DNA from 2 places in the Streptomyces sp. NPDC047043 genome. Region 1 is predicted to be linked to the other one. Evidence: riboswitches for the same ligand, from Rfam matches in the RefSeq annotation. Region 1 holds a riboswitch; the other holds the start of a gene.

Evidence for each region. A riboswitch is a leader RNA that binds a small molecule or an ion and turns the genes downstream of it on or off. The one in region 1 is predicted to bind cyclic di-AMP.
Region 2: another riboswitch for cyclic di-AMP. It lies ahead of ABZ880_RS17990 (NlpC/P60 family protein); the one in region 1 lies ahead of ABZ880_RS40135 (M23 family metallopeptidase).

The regions. Positions count from the first base shown of each region.
Region 1 covers NZ_JBEYVO010000031.1:157,291-167,637, reverse strand. The annotation lists gene ABZ880_RS40160 (MFS transporter) at 1-1,187, shown strand, start outside; gene lhgO (L-2-hydroxyglutarate oxidase) at 1,279-2,496, shown strand; gene trmB (tRNA (guanosine(46)-N7)-methyltransferase TrmB) at 2,530-3,408, shown strand; gene ABZ880_RS40145 (PrsW family intramembrane metalloprotease) at 3,481-4,800, shown strand; gene ABZ880_RS40140 (aldo/keto reductase) at 4,840-5,787, opposite strand; gene ABZ880_RS40135 (M23 family metallopeptidase) at 5,852-6,868, opposite strand; cyclic di-AMP (ydaO/yuaA leader) riboswitch at 6,880-7,037, opposite strand; gene ABZ880_RS40130 (PP2C family protein-serine/threonine phosphatase) at 7,262-8,359, opposite strand; tRNA gene ABZ880_RS40125 (tRNA-Met) at 8,467-8,540, opposite strand; gene ABZ880_RS40120 (dihydrofolate reductase family protein) at 8,645-9,775, opposite strand; gene ABZ880_RS40115 (MarR family transcriptional regulator) at 9,868-10,347, shown strand, end outside.
Region 2 covers NZ_JBEYVO010000010.1:233,567-243,913, forward strand. The annotation lists gene ABZ880_RS17970 (sensor histidine kinase) at 1-175, shown strand, start outside; gene ABZ880_RS17975 (response regulator transcription factor) at 202-843, shown strand; partial or broken gene ABZ880_RS17980 (MFS transporter) at 974-2,065, opposite strand; gene ABZ880_RS17985 (LysR substrate-binding domain-containing protein) at 2,092-2,658, shown strand; gene ABZ880_RS17990 (NlpC/P60 family protein) at 2,662-4,101, opposite strand; cyclic di-AMP (ydaO/yuaA leader) riboswitch at 4,158-4,332, opposite strand; gene ABZ880_RS17995 (DUF5997 family protein) at 4,531-4,935, opposite strand; gene ABZ880_RS18000 (LysR family substrate-binding domain-containing protein) at 4,994-5,791, shown strand; gene ABZ880_RS18005 (hypothetical protein) at 5,809-7,854, opposite strand; gene ABZ880_RS18010 (hypothetical protein) at 8,118-8,414, shown strand; gene ABZ880_RS18015 (metalloregulator ArsR/SmtB family transcription factor) at 8,545-8,859, shown strand; gene mgtA (magnesium-translocating P-type ATPase) at 8,939-10,347, shown strand, end outside.

The DNA.
Region 1 (10,347 bases):
TCCACGAGATCGGACTGGCGGACGCGGATCCCGCACCCGAAGTGGGCCTCGCCTTCCCCAGGGACGTAGGACAGGCGGTGAGGTCGGCGACGGAGCTCTACCGTCTCGACCTCGCCGGGCGCCGGGCCGGCTCCGGTGGCATCTGGCAGTCGCTGGCCGGATCGTTCGCAGTAAGCGCATACGCAACGCCTGCCTCACGGTGGCTGATAACCCCGGCCGACAGTTCGGTCGCGCGCGAGGTGAACTCCGCCGAGGGTTCCGGCGCACCGCTCAAAGTCGGCCACAGCGATGTGCAGAAGCTGCGGGAGGCCGCCGAGGACGCCAGGCGCTGGGACTCCAAGTACGGAGGCGGCGACTGGCGTTCGTCGATGGTGCCCGAGTGCTTGCGGGTGGAGGCGGCGCCGCTGCTGCTCGGCGCGTACTCGGACGAGGTGGGCCGGGCCCTGTTCGGCGCCTCCGCCGAACTCACGCGCCTTGCCGGGTGGATGGCCTTCGACACGGGGCAGCAGGAGGCCGCGCAGAGGTACTACATCCAGGCGCTCCGGCTCGCGCGTGCGGCAGCCGACGTGCCCCTCGGGGGGTACGTACTGGCGTCGATGTCCTTGCAGGCGACGTACCGAGGCTTCGGCGACGAGGGCGTCGACCTCGCGCAGGCCGCTCTCGAGCGCAACCGGGGGCTGGCGACCGCCCGCACCATGAGCTTCTTCCGGCTGGTCGAGGCACGGGCGCACGCACGCGCGGGTGACGCGCAGGCGGCGGGTGCCGCCCTGAAGGCCGCGGAGGGCTGGCTCGAGCGGTCCCGGGAGGGTGACAACGACCCGTCCTGGCTCGGCTTCTACTCCTACGACCGGTTCGCCGCCGACGCCGCGGAGTGCTACCGGGATCTGAAGGCGCCGCGTCAGGTACGGCGGTTCACGGAGCAGGCCCTGTCGAAGCCGACGGAGGAGTTCGTACGGTCGCACGGGCTGCGGCTCGTCGTGTCCGCGGTCGCCGAGCTCGAGTCCGGCAATCTCGATGCGGCGTGCGAGCAGGGCGTGCGGGCGGTGGAGGTCGCGGGGCGCATCTCTTCGGCTCGCACCACCGAGTACGTGAAGGATCTTCTGCACCGGCTGGAGCCGTACGGGGACGAGCCGCGGGTCGTGGAACTGCGGGAGCGGGCGAGGCCCCTGCTGATGGCCCCCGCCTGAGCCGGGACCGGTCCGGGAAACCCGAGTCCCTCCCGCGTTTGAAGTGACTGTCAGTGGCGCAGTGCACTATCGGTAGTGGGAGGTGGTGCAGGTGCGGCCGGAGATCGCTTACGACTGTGACGTGCTCGTGATCGGCGGTGGGATCGTAGGGCTGTCCACCGCGTATGCGATCGCGCGCGCCGCGCCCGGTACGCGGGTGACCGTGCTGGAGAAGGAGAGCGGCCCGGCGCGGCATCAGACGGGGCGCAACAGCGGGGTGATCCACAGCGGGATCTACTACCGGCCGGGGTCGCTGAAGGCCCAGTACGCGGTGCGGGGCGCCGCCGAGATGGTCAAGTTCTGCGCGGAGTACGGAATCGCGCACGCCGTCACCGGCAAGCTGATCGTCGCGACGGAGCGGGAGGAGCTGCCGCGCCTGCACGCGCTGGTGCAGCGCGGCCGGGAGAACGGGATTCCGGTACAGGAACTGGGCTCGGCCCAGATCGCGGAGTACGAGCCGGAGGTGCGCGGCCTCGCGGCCATACACGTCGGGACGACCGGGGTGTGCGACTTCGTGGGGGTCGCCCGGCAGCTGGCGGAGGCCTCGGGCGCGGAGATCCGGTACGGGGCGCGGGTCGAGCGGATCGACCGGCGGCCGGAGCTAGGGGTCGCCGTCCGGACGGCGGGCGGTGAGGTCGTACGCGCGCGTGTGCTGGTGAACTGCGCCGGGCTGTACTGCGACGAGGTGGCGCGGCTGACCGGGGACGAGCCCGAAATGCGGATCGTGCCCTTCCGCGGGGAGTACTTCGAGCTGGCGCGGCCCGAGCTGGTGCGGGGGCTGGTGTATCCGGTGCCGGATCCGGCGTTCCCCTTCCTGGGGGTGCACCTCACGCGCGGGATCGACGGAGGCGTGCACATCGGGCCCAACGCCGTGCCGGCGCTGGCCCGCGAGGGGTACGGGTGGGGGATCGTACGGCCGCGGGAGGTGGCCCGGACGCTGGCGTGGCCCGGCGCCTGGCGGATGGCGGGGCGGCACTGGCGGTACGGGACGGGTGAGCTGCGGCGGTCGGTGTCCAGGACGGCGTTCACGGGAGCGGTGCGGCGGTTGTTGCCGGCGGTGGAGGAGGGGGACCTGGTGCCGACGGCGGCCGGAGTGCGGGCGCAGGCGGTGCTGCGGGACGGGACGTTGGTGGACGACTTCCTCATCAAGGAGGGGGCGCGGGCGGTGCATGTGCTGAACGCGCCCTCACCCGCGGCGACGGCTTCCCTGCCGATCGGGCGGGAGGTGGCGCGCAGGGCGTTGGCCGTGCTGGGCTCCGCAGGAAGCTGATCATGACGGCGTCCCAGTAAAATCGACCCCACTGTGTCTGACTCTCTCAACGTCCCCGAAGCCCCCCGGCCCGCCGACCCCAGCTCTGGCGGCGGGCACCACAGCCACGTCCCCGGTGTGTCCGTCCGGCACACCCGGACCAAGGGGGAGCCCCGTTTCCCCGATGGACCGAAGGCCGATCCCGCCGGGTCGCACTTCGAGCGGCGGATCCGCAGTTTCCAGCCGCGGCGAAGCCGGGTGACGGCCGGGCAGGCGGACGCGCTGCAGCGGCTGTGGGCCAAGTGGGGGCTGGACATCGACGGGCAGCGGACCATCGACCTCGTCGAGCTGTTCGGGAACAGCGACCCCGTCGTGCTCGAGATCGGGTTCGGGATGGGCGAGGCCACCGCCCAGATGGCCGCCGCGGACCAGGGGACGAACATCCTCGCCGTCGACGTGCACACCCCGGGGCAGGGGAACCTGCTCAATCTCGCCGACCAGAACGGGCTGTCCAACGTCCGCGTGGGCAACGGGGACGCCATCATCCTGCTCCGCGAGATGCTCGCTCCGGACGCCCTCGACGGGCTGCGCGTCTACTTTCCCGACCCCTGGCCGAAGAAGCGGCACCACAAGCGGCGGCTCATCCAGCCCGAGTTCCTCGACCTCGCCGCCGCCCGGATCAGACCCGGCGGGATCGTGCACTGCGCGACCGACTGGGAGCCGTACGCCGAACAGATGCTCGAAGTGCTGACGGCGCATCCGGAGTTCGAGAACACGCAGCCCGAGGGCGGTTTCGCGCCGCGTCCCGACTTCCGGCCGCTGACCCGTTTCGAGGGCCAGGGACTGGACAAAGGACATGTCGTGAACGACCTGCTCTTCCGTCGCGTACAGCACCGCGTACCGCCTCACCACCAGCCCCCCACCGGCGCCTGACAGCCCCTCGCCCCTGCGGGTGGGCCGGACATACCGTCGCGGGTGGCGCCCTCCCTCGTTAGGGTCAATGCCGTGGCCACCTATCCCTCGTACCCGACGCATCCGCCGCACCCCGGCGGCCCGGCCGGCGGTGCGCTCAGGCACGCTCACTGGTGGCAGCGCAGATGGGTGCGGTACGGCGCGCTCATCACCCTGCTCGCGCTCTCCGGGCTCGTCATCCTCGCCCTGGTCCGCGAACAGACCGGCACCGAGGGGTTCCTGGTCGGGCTGGGGCTCGCCGTCCTGCCCGTGCCGCTGCTCATGGCCGCCTTCCGCTGGCTCGACCGCGTCGCCCCCGGGCCCTGGAGAAACCTGCTGTTCGCCTTCGCCTGGGGCGCCTGCGCGGCGGCGCTGATAGCGATCGTCGCCAACAGCTTCGCCACGAAGTGGATAGCGACGGCGACCGCCGACCCGTCCAGCGCGGACACCCTCGGCGCGACCGTCATAGCGCCCATAGTCGAGGAGTCCGCGAAGGCCGCCGCCGTCTTACTCGTCTTCCTGTTCCGCAGACGGGACTTCACGGGGATCGTCGACGGGGTGGTGATAGCAGGGGTCACGGCCACCGGCTTCGCGTTCACCGAGAACATCCTCTACCTCGGTACCGCCTTCGGGACCGACCAGCTCACCGGCGACCGCGGCATCGCCTCCGTGACCGCCGCGACGTTCTTCGTGCGCGTCATCATGTCCCCGTTCGCGCACCCGCTCTTCACCGTCCTGACCGGCATCGGCTTCGGCCTGGCGGCGCTCTCCGCGGAACGCCAGCACCTGCGCCGCGTGATCGTCCCGCTCTCCGGCCTGCTGCTCGCGATGAGCATGCACGCGATCTGGAACGGCTCCTCGACCTTCGGCGAGTACGGCTTCTTCGCGGTCTACGCCGCCTTCATGGTCCCCGCGTTCGGCCTGCTGACCTGGCTGGTCATCTGGACCCGGCAGCGCGAACTGCGCACCGTCCGCGAGGAACTGCCCGCCTACGCCGTCGCCGGCTGGCTCACCCCGGCCGAGCCCTACGCCCTCGGTTCGATGCGGGCCCGCCGGCTGGCCCGCCAGTACGCCGCCCACCACTTCGGCAAGCACGCGGCCAGGGAGGTCGCGCAGTACGAGGCGTACGCGACCTCCCTGGCGTTCCTGCGGCACCGGGGGCGCCGTGGCCGCGCCGGCGCCGACTTCGTCGTACGGGAACGGGAGTTGCTGCACGAGCTGTGGAGCCGGCGCGAACTGGCGCGGCCCGCGCTGGACCACGCGGCGCGGGCCACGGCGCCCCCGGTGCCCGTGGTGGCGCCGCCCTGGCCGATGTACGGGGTGTACGGGTACCCGGCGATGCCGAATCCCGCGTACAACCCGTACCGGTCGTAGTACTCGGAAAGAACGGGCGCAGTACGCGAAAGGCGGGCGTCAGGCCGACGCCGCCGTCAGGCGGGCGACCTCCGCCTCGGTGAGCGTCAGCTCCCCCACCCCCAGCAGCGCCGGCAGCTGCTCCACCGTGCGCGCGGAGGCGATCGGGGCGGCCACCGTCGGCTGGGCCGCGAGCCAGGCCAGTGCCACCGTCGCGACCGGGACCGCACGGGAGCCGGCGACCTCGTCGAGGGCGGCCAGGACCTTGCGGCCGCGTTCGGTCTCCAGGTGCTTGCCGGCGCCGGCCTGCGCGCGGGCGCCCTCGACCGTCGTCCCGGGGCGGTACTTGCCGGTGAGGAAGCCCGAGGCGAGGGCGAAGTACGGGACGGCGGCCAGGCCGTACCGCGCGGCCAGGTCCTGGCGTCCGCCCTCGTACGTCTCGCGCGAGACCAGGTTGTAGTGGGGCTGGATGGCCACGTACTTGGCCAGGCCCTCGCGGTCGGAGAACTCCAGGGACTCGGCGAGCCGCTCGGCGGAGATGTTGGACACGGCGATGTAGCGCACCTTGCCCGCGCTCACCAGCTCGTCCAGCGCGCCGATGATCTCCTCGACCGGCACTTCGGGCCTGTCGAAGTGGGTGTAGTAGAGGTCGATGTGGTCGGTGTCGAGGCGGCGCAGGGAGGCGTCGGCGGCGGCCTTGATGTTGGCGGCGGTGAGGCCAGGGAAGTCGGGGTGCTGGCTGACCTTCGTGGCGATCACGACGTCGTCGCGGTTGCCGCGCGCCTTGACCCACTTGCCGATGATGGTCTCGGACTCGCCGCCCACGTTGCCGTCGACCCACGCCGAGTAGGAGTCGGCGGTGTCCACGAAGTTGCCGCCCGCGGCCGCGTAGGCGTCGAGCACGGCGAAGGAGGTGGCCTCGTCGGCGGTCCAGCCGAAGACGTTCCCGCCGAGGGAGAGCGGGAAGACCTCGAGGTCGGAGGAGCCGAGCTTGCGAAGAGAAGTCATGTACTACGTCAACGGGCGTGCCGGAACAGTCCATTCCGACACGCCCGCAAAGATCCCGTAAACGTCAGGGGTTGAGGCCCTTGCTGCGCAGCCACGTCATCGGGTCGATGCCGGTGGACTGGCCGTTCGGGTGGACCTCGAGGTGGAGGTGCGGGCCGGTCACGTTGCCGGTGGCGCCGATGCGGCCGATGACATCACCCGTGCTGACCTTCTGGCCGACGCTCACGCTGATCGACGACTGGTGGCAGAACCACAGCTCGGTGCCGTCGTCGAGGGTGAGGATCGTGCGGTAGCCGTACGAGCCGGCCCAGCCGGCCTCGGTGATGGTGCCGCTGTGGATGGCCTTGATGAGCGTGCCCGTGGGGGCCGCGAAGTCGAGGCCCGTGTGGTAACCGGAGGACCACATGGAGCCGGCCTGTCCGAAGGTGCCGGTGATCGTGTACGACACGACCGGCAGCTTGAACTGCTTGGCCAGCTCGGCCAGGCGCGCGGCCTCGGCCGCCTTCTTGGCCTCCGCCTCCGCCTTCTCCTTGGCTGCCTCGGCCTTGGCCGCGGCCTCCTTCTCCGCCTTGGCGGCCGCGTCGTCGACCTGCTTGGCGAGGGCCGCCTCGGTGGCCGACTGGGCCTTGCTGTCGATCTGCACCTGCTGCGACTCGGCCTGCGCCATGATGCGGTCGCGCAGCGCCTCACCGGCACCCTGGGCGCCCTGTGCGGTGTCCGCGGAGGTCACGGCGACATCGCTGAGCGCCGTGGCGGAGCCCTTGGGAGCGTCGGCGGAGTCGCCGAACACGGAGGGCAGATCGGGCATGGAGATGGACACCGGCGGCTTGCCGGTGTTGGCGCTGGCCATGCCGCCCGCGCCGACGGCGGCTATGACGCCGACGCCGAGAACGGTGGAGCTGCGGGCGAGTCCCCCGCCGCGCTGCTTCGCCACACGATGCCGACCGCGTACCGGGCGGAGGGAGTCCTCGGTGGGGTTCCACTCCTCCCACGGGCCCTCGTCGGTGCGGGGGCCGGCAAAGCCGAAGGGCTCGGTACTCGGCACGAACGGGGCTGCCGGGGCAGGCGGGTTGGACGCCACGTGGGCGTGCTCCTTTCCTTCCTTCTCGCCTACCGGGTTAGCTGACGGGTTCGGAGCAGGAAGGTCTCCTACGCGCGTATACCTGCCGTGCTGCCACGGCGGTATCAGCGCGATTCACCCCAGGGTGGTGGTTCCCCGGTTCCCTTGCGGGATTCGGCGCGTGCGCACGGAGCCGCCTCTTGTGACGGCTGGGACGACCGCGCTGCGTTATCGAACGTTAATAGACCCGGGGTGCCGATTCCAAGCTGTTCCACTTGATCATTAACCTTTCTGGCCAGGACGTACGGGCCAGGAGCGGCGAAAATCGGGCGAGTTGGCCACACCTCAGAAACCTCACAGGTGTTGACGGTATGTCAGTTGGTATGCGGAGGGAGGTCGCCCGATCACACGCGGTCACATTCGGTCAGGAGTCGGCCGTCGTACGGCGAGCAGCGCCATGTCGTCGGTCGTGCCGCCCCCGGTGTGCCGGCGCACTTCGTCCGCGAGGCGGGCGAGCAGCGCACCGGGGTCGTGGAACACCCGGCCGGTGAGCCGGTCCGCGGGGTCGAAGAAGACCCCGTGCTCGTCCCGCGCCTCGGACAGCCCGTCGGTGTAGAGCAGCAGCGTGGTCCCGCCGGCGAAGTCGGTCTCCTCGGCGCGGTCGGGCCAGACCCCCAGGTCGGCCATGCCGAGCGGCAGGGCGGGCTCACGGGAGTGCAGGGTGTGCACGGTGCCGTCGGGACACAGCAGCAGCGGGGGCGGGTGGCCGCGGGTGACGATCCGCAGGATGCCGTCGCCGTGCGGGAGTTCGGCGAGCACGGCGGTCGTGAACCCCTCGAACAGCTCGATCCCCTCACGCCGCACCGCCTCGCGCGCCAGCGCCCGGTCCAGCCGCTGCGCGACCGCCTCCAGCGTGGCCTCCTGCTCGGCGGCCTCGCGGAACGCCCCGATGACGACGGCAACGGCGGCCACCGCCCCCATCCCCTTTCCCCGCACGTCGCCCACGACCAGCCGTACGCCGTGCGGGCTGTCCTGCACCGCGTACAGGTCGCCGCCGATGAAGGCGCCCTCCTGCGCCGCCTCGTAGCGCGCGGCGATGGCGAAGCCCCCGATCCGCTCGGCGGGTTGGGGCAGTACGGCGCGCTGGGCGGCCTCGGCGATCTCGCGCTGCGAGGCGAGCTGCTCGCGGCCGCGGCGGACGAGGAGGTTGATCAGGACGGCCAGCACGGCGACCGTCACCACGGTCGCCAGCTCGGTGATCGAGTCGACGTGGAAGAGGATGCCGAGCTCGAGATGGATGGCGACGACGAGGAGCACGGACGCGATGCCGGTGAGGACGGTGCCCCGGCGCGAGTAGAGCGGGGCGGCGACCAGGGGCGCGGCGGTGAAGAGCGGGCCGGCGGTGAACTCCGACGGGGTGAGGTAGTCGTAGATCGCCCCGCCGACGAGCAGCAGCGGTGGGAGCATGCGGGCGAAGGTGCGCGCGTACGAGATCGGCCCCTCCTGCTCCACGGCTCCAGATTTCCGGGAGCGGGAGCGGGACGCGAGCCGTGGAGGCCGATCGGGGGAAACACTCAGGGCCGGAGTCCAGTGACTGGACTCCGGCCCTGAGCCTTGAGTAGCGGGGACAGGATTTGAACCTGCGACCTCTGGGTTATGAGCCCAGCGAGCTACCGAGCTGCTCCACCCCGCGTCGGTGTGTCACCAGCATACGCCATCCGCGGGGCTGTCAGCACACGGGTTGTTCGCGGGCCGGTCATGCACGGTTTCCGCGACCCGGTCATGACCTGCGGCGGCTCAGGCGAGCAGGTGGCTGTTCGGTGCCTTGGCGCGGTTCTCGTGCTCCGGGAGTACGACCACCTCGACGCCCTGCGCGGCCAGCAGCCCGCTGCCGTCGGCGTCCTCGACGAACGTGTCCGGCTCCCGCCAGGCGGTGACCACGCGCCGTACGCCCGCGTCGAGGATCAGCCGGGAGCACGGCTTGGGGCGGGAGGCGCGGTGGGCGCAGGGTTCCAGGCTGCTGTAGACCGTCGCCGACGCGAGCCGCGGGTCGGCCGGGTCCAGCTTGGCCAGGGCCGCCTCCTCGGCGTGGACGACCGGGTCGTAGCCCTCGCGCGAGTGGCCGCGGGCGAGCTCCGTGCCGTCGGCGGCGACGATCACCGCGCCGACGCTGAAGGCCGTGCGGGAGGGCGGGCACTCGGCCGCCAGTTCGCAGGCGAGGGCGAGCCAGTGGTGGTCGGCGGCCGAGGGGAGGGCGCCGGTGCCGGGGGCGGTGGGCTCGTAGCGCATGAGGACCACGTCCTCGATCCGCCGGGTCTCGACCAGGCGCAGACGGCCGCCCTGGTAGGTGCCGGGGCCGAAGAGGCGGGGGGCCTTCGGGTCGCCCACGAAGAGGGGGGCCAGAACGAGCTGGAGTTCGTCGGCGAGGCCGTGCTGGAGGAGCTGGGTGTGAATCGTGCCACCTCCCTCGACCATCAGCCGCCGCACTCCGCGCACGTCGTGCAGGTGCGTCAGGAGGCGGCGCCAGTCGAGGTCGGGGCCGAGCGGGGCGATGTCGGCTGCGACGCCGAGGGCGCGGGCCCGCTCGGCGCCCTTGTCCGTCGTAAAGACGATCTTCTCGCCGCCCGTGTGCCAGAACTTCGCCGTCGGGTCGAGGTCGCCGGAGCCGCTGACCGTGACCTTGAGGGGGTACTCCGGCTTTCCGGCGGCCACGCGGGCTGCGCGGCGCTCGGGCGAGTTGACCAGCAGGCGCGGGTTGTCGGCACGGATGGTGCCGGCGCCGACGAGGATCGCGTCGACGGACGCCCGCACCTCGTCGACGCGGTCGAAGTCGGCCGGGCTGGACAGCAGCAGGCGCTCGGGGCCGGTGTCGTCGAGACAGCCGTCGAGGGAGACGGCGGCGGACAGCAGGACGTACGGGTGGGGCATCGACGCGCTCTCCCTGCGAGGCGGGCGGGGTGGGGTGCCGGGGTGTGACGGCGGGTCTTGGTTCAAGTTTGAAACAAACCTACACTGGTGCCATGACGACTCGCTGGCTCAGCCCGAAGGAGATGCGCGCCTGGCGCGCGTACGTCACCGCGACGCATCTCCTGGAGGACGCGCTCGACCGGCAGCTCCAGCAGGACGCCGGCATGCCGCACCTGTACTACTCCATCCTGGCCAATCTCTCAGACGAGCCGGAACGGCGGCTGCGGATGACGGATCTGGCCGAGCGGACGCAGATCACGCGGAGCCGGCTGACGTACGCGGTGGCGCGGCTGGAGAAGGACGGGCTGCTGCGGCGGGAGAACTGCCGGTGGGACAAGCGGGGCAGCATCGCCGCGCTCACCGAGGAGGGGATGGCGGTGCTGGAGCGCACGGCGCCCGGCCATGTCGAGACGGTGCGCACCTTCCTGTTCGACAAGCTCAGCGAGGAGCAGGTGGAACAGCTGGAGGCGATCTGTTCGGGGATCGCCGAGGGACTGCAGGAGGCGCGGCCCGCCTCCGACGACGTGCCCTGG
Region 2 (10,347 bases), on a different contig from region 1:
CGACCCGCACTCCACCCTCCCCAAGGCCACCGACCGCGGCTTCGGACTGGCCGCCGCCCGCGACCGGCTGAGCACCCTCGGCGGCACGCTCGTCGTCGACAGCGCACCCGGACGCGGCGCCCGCATCCGCGCGGTCCTCCCCGTCGACGAGCGCATCCTGATCGGCGCCCGGTGAGCGAGGACGCCCCGCCGCTGCGGGTCATGATCGTGGACGACCACACTGTCGTACGGGCCGGACTGCGCGCCCTGTTGGAGGGCGAGCCCGGCTTCGACGTCGTCGAGGAGACCGGCGACGGCAGGCAGGCCGTGCGGCTTGCCGAGCGCCTGCGGCCGGACGTGGTCCTGATGGACCTGCGCCTGTCGGACGCCGGCGCCGCGGACGACGGCTTCGGCGGCATCGAGGCCACCCGCCGCATCACCGCCGCGGCGCCCGGCGTCAACGTCGTGGTGCTGACGAGCTCCAGCGGCCGGGGCGATGTCGTACGGGCCGTGGAGGCGGGCGCCCGCGGCTACATCCTCAAGGCGGGCCCGCCCGAGGAACTCTTCCGCGCCGTACGCGCCGCGGCCGCGGGCGGCATGGGCCTGGCCCCGGAAGCCGCCGCCCGCCTCGTCGGCACCGCAGCCGACGCGGGCCCGGTCCTCAGCGACCGCGAGATCGAGGTCGTAGGCCTCCTCGCCCAGGGCCACAGCAACAGGGCCATCGCATCGGCCCTCTTCCTCACCGAGGCCACGGTCAAGACCCACCTCGTGCGGATCTACCGCAAGCTCGGCACCGAGAACCGGGCAGGCACGGTCAGCGAGGCCGTGCGGCTCGGACTGCTGGAACTGGACGGGCAGTTGTGACGGGCGTGCGCCCCGAACCGGGACCATGGCCGCAGCGCCGGCAGTCGGTGCGGCCGGGTGCGGAGCGGGCTCGGCTTCGAGGCGGCGGCCTGCCGCTGATCCGGCGCTCGAACCCGACGCGTCCCGAGACTCACCGGATGCCGTGCGTGCGCGCACCCGCGGCCAGTGCGGTCGCGCTCAGTACGGCGACCGCCAGCAGGTAGTACGCCGGTGAGACGCGTGATCCGGTCGTGGTGACCAGGGCCGCCGCGATCGTCGGGGTGAAGCCGCCGAAGACGGCGACCGTGGTGTTGTAGCTGAAGGACAGGCCGGTCGCCCGCGCCCGCACCGGGAACACGTCGGACATCACCGAGGGCAGCGCCCCGAAGTACGCCGCCTTCAGCGGACCGAGAGCCGCCATGCAGAGGGTGAGGGTCAGGAACGACGGCGAGGTCGTGAGCCACACGAACAGCGGGACCGCGGCGGCGCCGATCAGGAGGGCGGCCGGCAGCATGATGCGCAGCCGGCCGTACCGGTCGGCGAGCAGGCCGACGAGTGGTGTGCCGAGGGTGAGGATCGCGCCGGTGACGAACAGAGCGACGTAGGAGAGGGAGTCGTCCAGGCCCAACTCCCGTATGCCGAAGGTCGGCAGGTACTGGAGGATGAAGTTCAGCGCGGTCGACACCACCAGGACACCGCCCGCGATCAGCAGGCCGCCCCGGTGGTCGCGGAACACGGTGAGGACGGGGGAGCGCGGTGCGCGTTCCTGGTTCAGCGCCGGGGACTCCTCGACGTAGCGGCGCACGAAGTAGCCCACCGGCCCGATCAGCAGTCCGAACACGAACGGCACCCGCCAGCCCCACGACGTCATCTGTGCGTCCGACAGCATCGCGGTCAGCCCGGCCGCGAAACCCGCCGCCAGCAGTGTCGACAGCCCCTGGCTGGCGAACTGGAAACTGCCGAGGAACCCCTTGCGCGCCGCGTTCTGCTCGACGAGGAAGGACGTCGCCGCGCCGAACTCCCCTCCCGCGGCGAAGCCTTGGAGCAGCCGGGCCAGGACGATGCCGACGGTCGCGGTGATGCCGAGCGTCCCGTAGCCCGGCATGAACGCCATCAGCAGCGTGCCTACGACCATCAGCCGGATGGACAGCATCAGCGCCTTCTTGCGCCCGCGCCGGTCCGCGTACGCACCCAGCACCAGCCCGCCGACCGGGCGGATCAGGTACGTCACCCCGAACACCGCGTGGGTCTGGACGAGTAACGGGAGCGATGGCCGACTTCCGGCGGGCGCATCCGGACGTCACCTTCCGCCTGGACATCGTGCACCGCCAGGAGGCGACCCGGCGGGTGGCCGAGGGCATCGCCGACGTCGCCGCCACCTATGCGATGGGCCCGCAGCACGACGTGCGGGTGGAGTGCGCCGTCGTCATCCCGGTCGCGGCGATCGTCCCGGTCGGGCACGGGCTGGCGGGGCGGGAGCGGATCACCCTCGCCGAGCTGTGCGCCCACCCGCTCGCGCTCGGCTCGGCCGGCACCAGTCAGCGTGAACTGTTCGACATCGGCGCCCAGTTGGAGGGACTCACGGTCCGGCCCGCCCTGGTGTGCGACGCGCTCGCCCCGCTGTACGAGTTCGTGCGCTGCGGCGGCGGCATCGCCCTCGTCGGTGATCTCGGCGACCTGGACGAGGGCACCGAGGGCGTCGTGCACGTACGGGTGGACCACCCGGTCTTCCGGCAGCGCGAGGCCCAGGTCCGGACGATGCTCGGCCGCCGACTCGCGTGGGCGGCCTCGCAGTTCACCGAGCTGCTGGTGTCGCGGCTCGAGCGGCGTTCCTGAGACTCACGCGGGCCGTACGGCGATGCGGATCGCCGCCTCCCCGGCGTTGTGGATCGACTCCTCGCGGATGACCGAGCCCGGGCCGGGCGCGTGGATCATCATGCCGTTGCCGGTGTAGAGGCCGACGTGGCTGAAGTTGTCGTGGAAGAAGATCAGGTCCCCGGGCCGGCTCTCGGCGAGCGGGATCACCGTGCCGGTGCTCGCCTGCTCGGACGTGGACCGCGGCAGGGCGACCCCGGCGGCCCTCCAGGCGGCCTGGGTGAGACCGGCGTTGTCGTACGACTCCGGCCCGACCGCACCCCACAGGCAGGGCCTGCCGATCTGCGCCTGCGCGAAGGCGACGGCCCGGTCGGCCTTGGTGCCGATGGGCGTCTGCGGCGCCGGGACACCGGTGTCGAGCACCGACGGCTGCTGCGCGCGCCAGTCCTGGGTCATGGGTATGCCGGTGTCGAGGACCGTCTGCTCCTGCGGGCGCCACTCCCGCGTCATGGGCACGCCGGTGTCCAGAACCGTCTGCCCCTGCGGGCGCCACTGCTCGGCCATCGGCACGCCGGTGTCGAGCACCGACGGCTGCTGCAGCCGCCACGCCTCGTCGGCCGCACGGCGGGCCTGTTCCTGCGCCACCGGGTCCTGCCAGCCGCCCTGGGCCGGCTGCGCCTGCACGACGGCCTGCTGCGCCGTGGTCGCCCAGGCGGGCTGCGGCTGCTCGATCGCCGCGAGCGGCGCGCTCTGCTGCACGGCCGTCTGCCAGGTGTCCTGGGCCGGTCGCGGGTCGAGGACCGGGCGCGGCAGCGAGGTCTGCTGGGCGGTGTAGCGGTACAGCAGCTCGCTGGCGGCCGCGATCTTGCGCTGGCTCTCCTGCTTGGACTTCCGCAGCGAGGACTGCTTCGACTCGGGGGCTGCGGGCAGGGCGGGGGCGGTCTCCTGACGCGGGGCCGGCACGGCGGGGAGCGCGGTCGCGGGTCCGGCGGTCAGCTCGGCGACCGGACGGCGGGCGCCTGCCGCGGGCAACTGGGGCAGGGCCCGCGCGGCAGCCTCCAGCTCACGGCCGGTACGGCCGTCCCCTGCGCGCTCCGCCGGACGCGCGCGCCGGGTCTCGGCCGGGCGGGCCGGCGTGCGATCGGACGGCAGCACCGCCGGCACCGTCGGGCCCAGCGAGGCCCGCGCCCCGTCGAACCACTGCCTGGTGACGTTGTCGAGGTCGGGATCCGAGCGCCTGCCCCCGCCCGCAGGGGTGACGCGGCCGCGCTTGGCCGCCTGCTGGATGCGGGTCAGGTTGTGTTGGCCGGTGTCGTCCTCGGCCCGGTCGTACAGGCTGCTCACGCGCTGCCGGACGTCCTCGCGGCTGGGTCCCTCGTCCCCCGTGAGCGGTGCGGCGTCGGCGGTCTGCGACAGCAGCGCCACCGAGGTGAGGGCCGCCGTGGCGAGGGCGGAGTTGCGCATACCGGGGAGGCCAGTGCCTCCAGGACGCGACGATCGTTCCGGCGCCATGGGAGCCGTACTCCTTCCGTACTCCGCCTACCGAGTTAGCTGTCGGGTTCGGGCGGTCGTTCCGGAAGGATTGCCCTACGGCCCTTGCCCCGAAGGGCAGTTGGGCCGATTCACCCCATGATTCGGTTGGGTCCCCGGCTCCGGCTGCCCACACAGGCGCACCGGACTCGGCGGAGGCCGCGCTTCCCGACGGGGTTCGCCGGAGTGACTCGAGCGGCCTGATGCCAAGCTAGCCAACTTGTGCGGCTCGTGTGAAGGTTGAAGGGCGGAATGTCCGATACGCTTTTGTGACCTTCGTCTTGATGCGCCGTCAGATCCGCCCCTTCATATACGCACGGAGTCCGGGCGGCGACGGACTGTCGCGGCCCGGACTCCGGGACGTCAGGATCGCGGGTGGTCGGCGCCGGCCGCGCGCTCGGCGTTGCGCTTCTTGATGCGCGCCCCCTCCTTGCGGACCTCGGCCTGGGTGGCGCGCTCCTTCACCAGCCACTCGGGCTGCTCCTGCTTCAGGGCCTCGATCTGCTCGGTCGTCAGCGGCTCCGTGATCCCGCCGCGGGCGAGACCCGAGATGGAGATGCCCAGCTTCTCCGCGACCACCGGGCGGGGGTGCGGACCGTTGGCCCGCAGCTCGCGCAGCCACTGAGGCGGATCGGCCTGGAAGGCGTCGAGCTGGGCGCGCGAGACGACACCCTCCCGGAACTCGGCGGGGGTGGCCTCGAGGTACACACCCAGCTTCTTCGCCGCGGTCGCGGGCTTCATCGTCTGGGTGGTCTGGTGCGACTTCATGCCGTCCAGGGTAACGAGCGCGTGCGGGCCCGCCGACCACGGCCGGTAACCTGGCGGAATGCCAGGCTCGGAAGCACCCCCAGTGTTCCGGCTTGCGTACGTCCCGGGGACGACGCCCGCCAAGTGGGTGCGGATCTGGAACGAGCGCCTGCCCGACACCCCGCTGACCCTCCTCGCCGTACCGGCCGCCGAGGCCTCCGGCGTGCTGCGCGACGGTACGGCCGACGCGGGGCTGGTGCGGCTGCCGGTGGACCGTACGTTCTTCAGCGCGATCCCCCTCTACACCGAGACGACGGTGGTCGTGGTCCCCAAGGACCACGTGATCACGGCGGCGGACGAGGTGACCCTCGACGACCTCGCCGAGGAGGTCGTCCTCCACCCCCTCGACGACGTCCTCGACTGGGACCGGCCGCCCGGCGAGCCCGCCTTCGAGCGCCCCGCCACCACCGAGGACGCCGTGGAACTGGTCGCGGCGGGCGTCGGCCTCCTGGTCGTCCCCCAGTCGCTGGCCCGCCTCCACCACCGCAGGGACCTCACCTACCGGCCGGTCGTGGACGCCCCGCAGTCGGGCGTCGCCCTGTCGTGGCCGGAGGAGGCCACCACGGACATGGTCGAGGACTTCATCGGCATCGTCCGCGGCCGCACGGTCAACAGCTCCCGTGGCCGACAGTCACCGTCGGCTCAGCCCCAGGACAAGGCCGGCCAGCCGCGCCGTAAATCCGCGGCTGCGAAGACGACGCCGAAGGCGAGCGGAAAGACGACCGGGAAGGCGACCACCCGGAACCCCCGCGGCGGTACGGCCGGCTCCAAGGGCGCCAAGCCCGCCAAGCGCGGAAAGCCGCGACGCAGGTCGTAGGCCGACGTCCGGCAGGCTCACCCGGCGGGGTCGACCAGGCCGACCAGCTCGGTCCGGTCGGCCGGCCCGAGTTCGACCGCCCTCTGTGCCGCGTGCCGGTCGGCCGCGCCCCGTTCGCCTGCCGTCTCCGCCGCCGACCGTTCGGCCAGTGCGTTGACCGCGGTGTTGAACCGCTCCATGGACGCGGGACGGTCCGGGCCGAGGACGTACTCCTTGAGGACGCGGCGGTGCGCGGCCATCGGGTCGTGGTGCGGTTCGCGGACCGAGCCCAGGATCTCCGGCAGCCGGGTGCACTCGCGGTCGAGGAGATAAGCACCTCCGGCAGTGGTGTACGCGGCCCGGAACTCCTCGTCGGGCAGGCCCAGCGCGTTGGTCAGCACATACGGCTTGAGACTCGCGACGAAGTCGGCGACCACCGAGGAGACGTCGCTGATCAGGACGTCCGCCTGGTTGAAGCAGTCGTACAACGTCGGCAGCTGCTCGGTGATCACGTGGTGCCGGACCGGGCCCGAGCTCTCCCAGAAGAGCCGGTGCCACTCCGCGCGCAGCTCGTGCCACTCGGCCGCGCCGCCGCGGTCGGGGACGCGCGCGTCACGGGTCTGCTGGACGTAGTCGCCGTCGTGCTGCCCCGACACCTCGTCGAGCCGGGCCCGGATCTCCGTCAACCGCCGTTCGGCCGAGGCGAGTTGAGCCCCCACGGGCTCGTGCCGCTCGTTGGCGGCGGCGAGCAGGTCACGCACGGCCCGGTCCGCGGCGGCCGCCTCGGCGGAGCGGCGGCCGGTGAGCGGGTGCGGCTTGTAGATGACGCGGACGTTCTGCGCGAGAAGCTGCTCGACGAGAGTCACGCCCATGGGGATCAGGGAGGTGTGGCAGTCGTCGTCGCTCCAGCCCTCCCAGGTCGGGGCGTACAGGACGGCCGGCAGCGGTCCCGGGGTGTGATCGGCGTGCAGCCGGATCGGCGCCAGCTGCGGGCGGCCCACCTCGACGATGGCCTCGTCGCTGATGGCGTGCCGCACGCGTTGGTAACGGTCCCGTCCGGCCCGTCCGGCCACCCAGATCTCGTCGTACACCTTGCTGACACGGTTGCTGCTGGCGAGCTTGTCGCTGTCGCCGTGGCCGATGAAGACGTGCTTGGCCTCGGCGACGCGCAGCATGTGCACGTTCTTGCCGGCGTTGCCCGGATACAGGACGACCCGGACGTCGGGCAGGTCCAGCTCGGCCAGGTCGTCCGCCTTCGGGACGCAGACGACCGGGATCCAGGTGCGGCTGAGATGCCGGAACGAGGCATGCTCACGAAGGATGATCAAGGGCCGCCGGTCGAGTTGCTCGAGCGTCTCGATCCACATGTTGACCTGGTACATGAAGTCCCGGGAGACCGCGGCGAAGCTGAAGTAGAGCGCCACTTCGGGCCGGTACTCGGCCAGTTGCCGGTTGACCTCGCCGATCGCGTCCTCGCGGCGCGGCATCCGGCGGGCCGCCCGGAACTGTCCCCACAGCGCCAGCACCGCCGCCACCGCCAGCCCCGACGTGAGCGCGTAGCCGATGCCGGCCGGGTACCACGTCCCGGTGGCCAGCGCGGTGAGCAGTCCCGCGTGGGCGGGCAGGTCGAGATGGAGCAGCTTGCGCAGGAACCGCCGGTAGAGGAGGTCCGGCGGGCTCTGTGGGATGCCCGCCCCGCTCATGTCGAGATTGCGTACGACGACGGGAAGCATCCGGCGGCGCCGGATGGCGTGGTGCAGTGCCGAGTACAGCATCACCATCGTGAAGTGGGCGGCGAAGACGGCGAGCCCGACGACCAGGACCGGATCCGGCGCGTCCATGCGGTTGGCCAGGGCGAGCAGCATCACCGATCGGACGGCGAACCGCAGGGTGCGGTCGAGCTGCAGGGCCGCCAGCCGGCGCACGAAGCCGGGCGCCCGGGTGTGCAGCACCTCGTCGGCGACATAGCTCGCCGCCGACGCCGCGGCGAAGCCCCACAGGGACGGCAGCAGCGCGAAGACGGGCAGTGCCGCGAAGCCCGCTCCGAACAGGAAGACAAGCAGCAGGTCGGCCTTCCCGCGCACACGCAGGACGCCGCACCACCAACGAACGGTCGTGAACAAAATTCCCCCCCAGGAATCGCATTGCGGCAGCGCCGCCGATGTTCGCCAGTTCGACATGAGGAGGGGGTGAATGGTTGTACACCTGACGGACAGCGGGTGTTCACTTTCGGGCCTTCAAAGTTTGCGCAAGGCGACAACCATTACACTCGCCAACCCAGAACCGCTCATGCGGGCGCGATCGGCTCGAGAGCCGCCGCGGGCTGTCAACCATCGGGGGAGATGCCATGCAGGATCCTGAGCCGTCAAGGGCGGATACCGACGTCCCGGCCGGGCGTGCGCCCGTGCGGGACGTGCTCGTGCTGAGGCTGCCGGCCGTCGCCGCCATCGCCTTCCTGCTCCTCGGCTTCGCGCTGCGCCACTTCGACGGCCGGCCCTACGTCGGCGAGGGGCTGATCACGGTCGGGCTGATCGCGGGGGCCATGGCCGTCGGAACCGCGGTCGGCGACCTCGCCTGGGTCTATGTGACGGCGGCCCGTAAGTGTTCCGGCGCGGACGACGGGGCCGCGGAGGACGGGCGTTAGGCGACCGGGGCGTGCCGGTCCGGCTCATACACTGGGGCGGCGCACGTGCGTTGAGGGTGACCGGGCGGGACGGGAGAGGACTGTGGCAGTCGACGTCGGGGGATTCCAGGACCCGCCCGCCGAGGTACTGATGGAGGCGGCCGCCGCCTTCGGACTGCTGGCCTCGTCCGCCCGACTGCACCTCATGTGGGCGCTGGCCCAGGGCGAGAGCGATGTCACCCGCCTCGCGGACCGGGTGGGCGGCGCCCTGCCCGCGGTCAGTCAGCACCTGACGAAGCTGAAGCTCGCCGGCCTCGTCCGCTCCCGCCGGGACGGCCGGCGGCAGATCTACTTCGTCGACGACCCCGATGTCGTGACCGTGGTGCGCCTGATGGTCGGCCAGCTCGCCGCACGCGCCGAGGCGGCCTCCGTGCCCGTGCGCGCGCTGCGCGGGACCGGTGGCTGAGACCTCCGCGACCGTGGCACCCGGCGCCGGGGCTTCCCGGGACGAGCCGGCGCCAGGGAGCGTCTCGGCTGAGCCGGGCGTGCCGACGTTGCTGGAGACCCTCCGGCGCCTGGACAGCGGCCCCCGCGGACTGACCGAGACCCAGGCCGAGGAGCGCCTGGACCGCTTCGGCGCGAACACGCTGCCCATGCAGCGCGACCCTTCCTGGCCCCGGCTCCTCGTCCGCGGTCTGCGCGATCCGTTCACCGCCGTACTGCTGTGCCTCGGCCTGGTGTCGGCCACCGTCACCTCCTGGGGAACCGCCTGCGTGATCCTTCTGCTGGTGGCGGTGAGCTGCGTCCTGCGCGCCACCGGCGAGCACCGCGCCGACCGGTCCATGGCCGCGCTGCGGGACCTGGTCGCCACCACCGCCACCGTCCTGCGCCGCCCCGGTGAGGAGGCCTCGCCCCGGGCGCGGGAGATACCCGTGGCCGAGCTGGTGCCCGGCGACGTGATCCGTCTCGGCCCCGGTGACGTGGTCCCGGCCGACGTACGGCTGCTGCGGGCGCAGGGCCTGACCGTGCACCAGGCCCCGCTGACCGGCGAGTCGGCTCCCGCGGCGAAGGACGCCGCCGACACGGTCCGGGCGGCAGGCGGCGGGGACTTCGACCGGCCCCAACTGTCTTTCCAGGGCAGCAGCATCGCCTCCGGCAGCGGTACGGCGGTCGTCCTGGCGACCGGTGCACGGACCCGGTTCGCCGCAGCCCACGGCGCGCTCGCCGCCCGGCGGCAGGCCGGCGCCTTCGACCGCTCGGTGCACGGGATCTCGTGGATCCTGATCCGGTTCATGCTGCTGACCCCGCCGCTGGTCCTCATGGTCAACGCCGCGCTGCGCGAGCGGGGCCCGGAGACCCTGCCGTTCGCCGTCGCGGTGGCCGTCGGGCTCACCCCCGAGATGCTCCCGGTGATCGTGACCACGTGCCTGGCACGCGGGGCGGCGCAGCTCGCCCGCGGCCACGGAGTGATCGTCAAGCGGCTGCCCGCGCTGCACGACCTGGGCGCCGTCGACGTGCTGTGCCTGGACAAGACCGGCACCCTCACCCAGGACCGGCCCACCGTCCACCGCGCCCTCGACCCGTACGGCCGCGACGATCCGGCGGTGCTGCGATGGGCCGCGGTGAACGCCTGGTGGACCCTCCAGCTCGTCGATCTGCCCGCGCCCGACGCCCTCGACGACGCACTCCTGGACGTCGCAGACGAGGACGACCCGGCGGCGTACGAGGGCGTGACGGCGATCCCCTTCGATGCGGTACGGCGCCTCGCCACCGCAGTCGTCCGCACGCCGGGGGCTCCGCTCGGCACGCACACCCTGGTCGTCAAGGGAGCCGTCGAGGCCGTACTGGATCGCTGCACGGCGACGGACGAGGAGCGCGCCCGGCTGCTCGCCCTCGCCGCCGTCCACGCCGACGACGGGCTGCGGGTGCTGGCGGTCGCCACGGCCGAACGCGT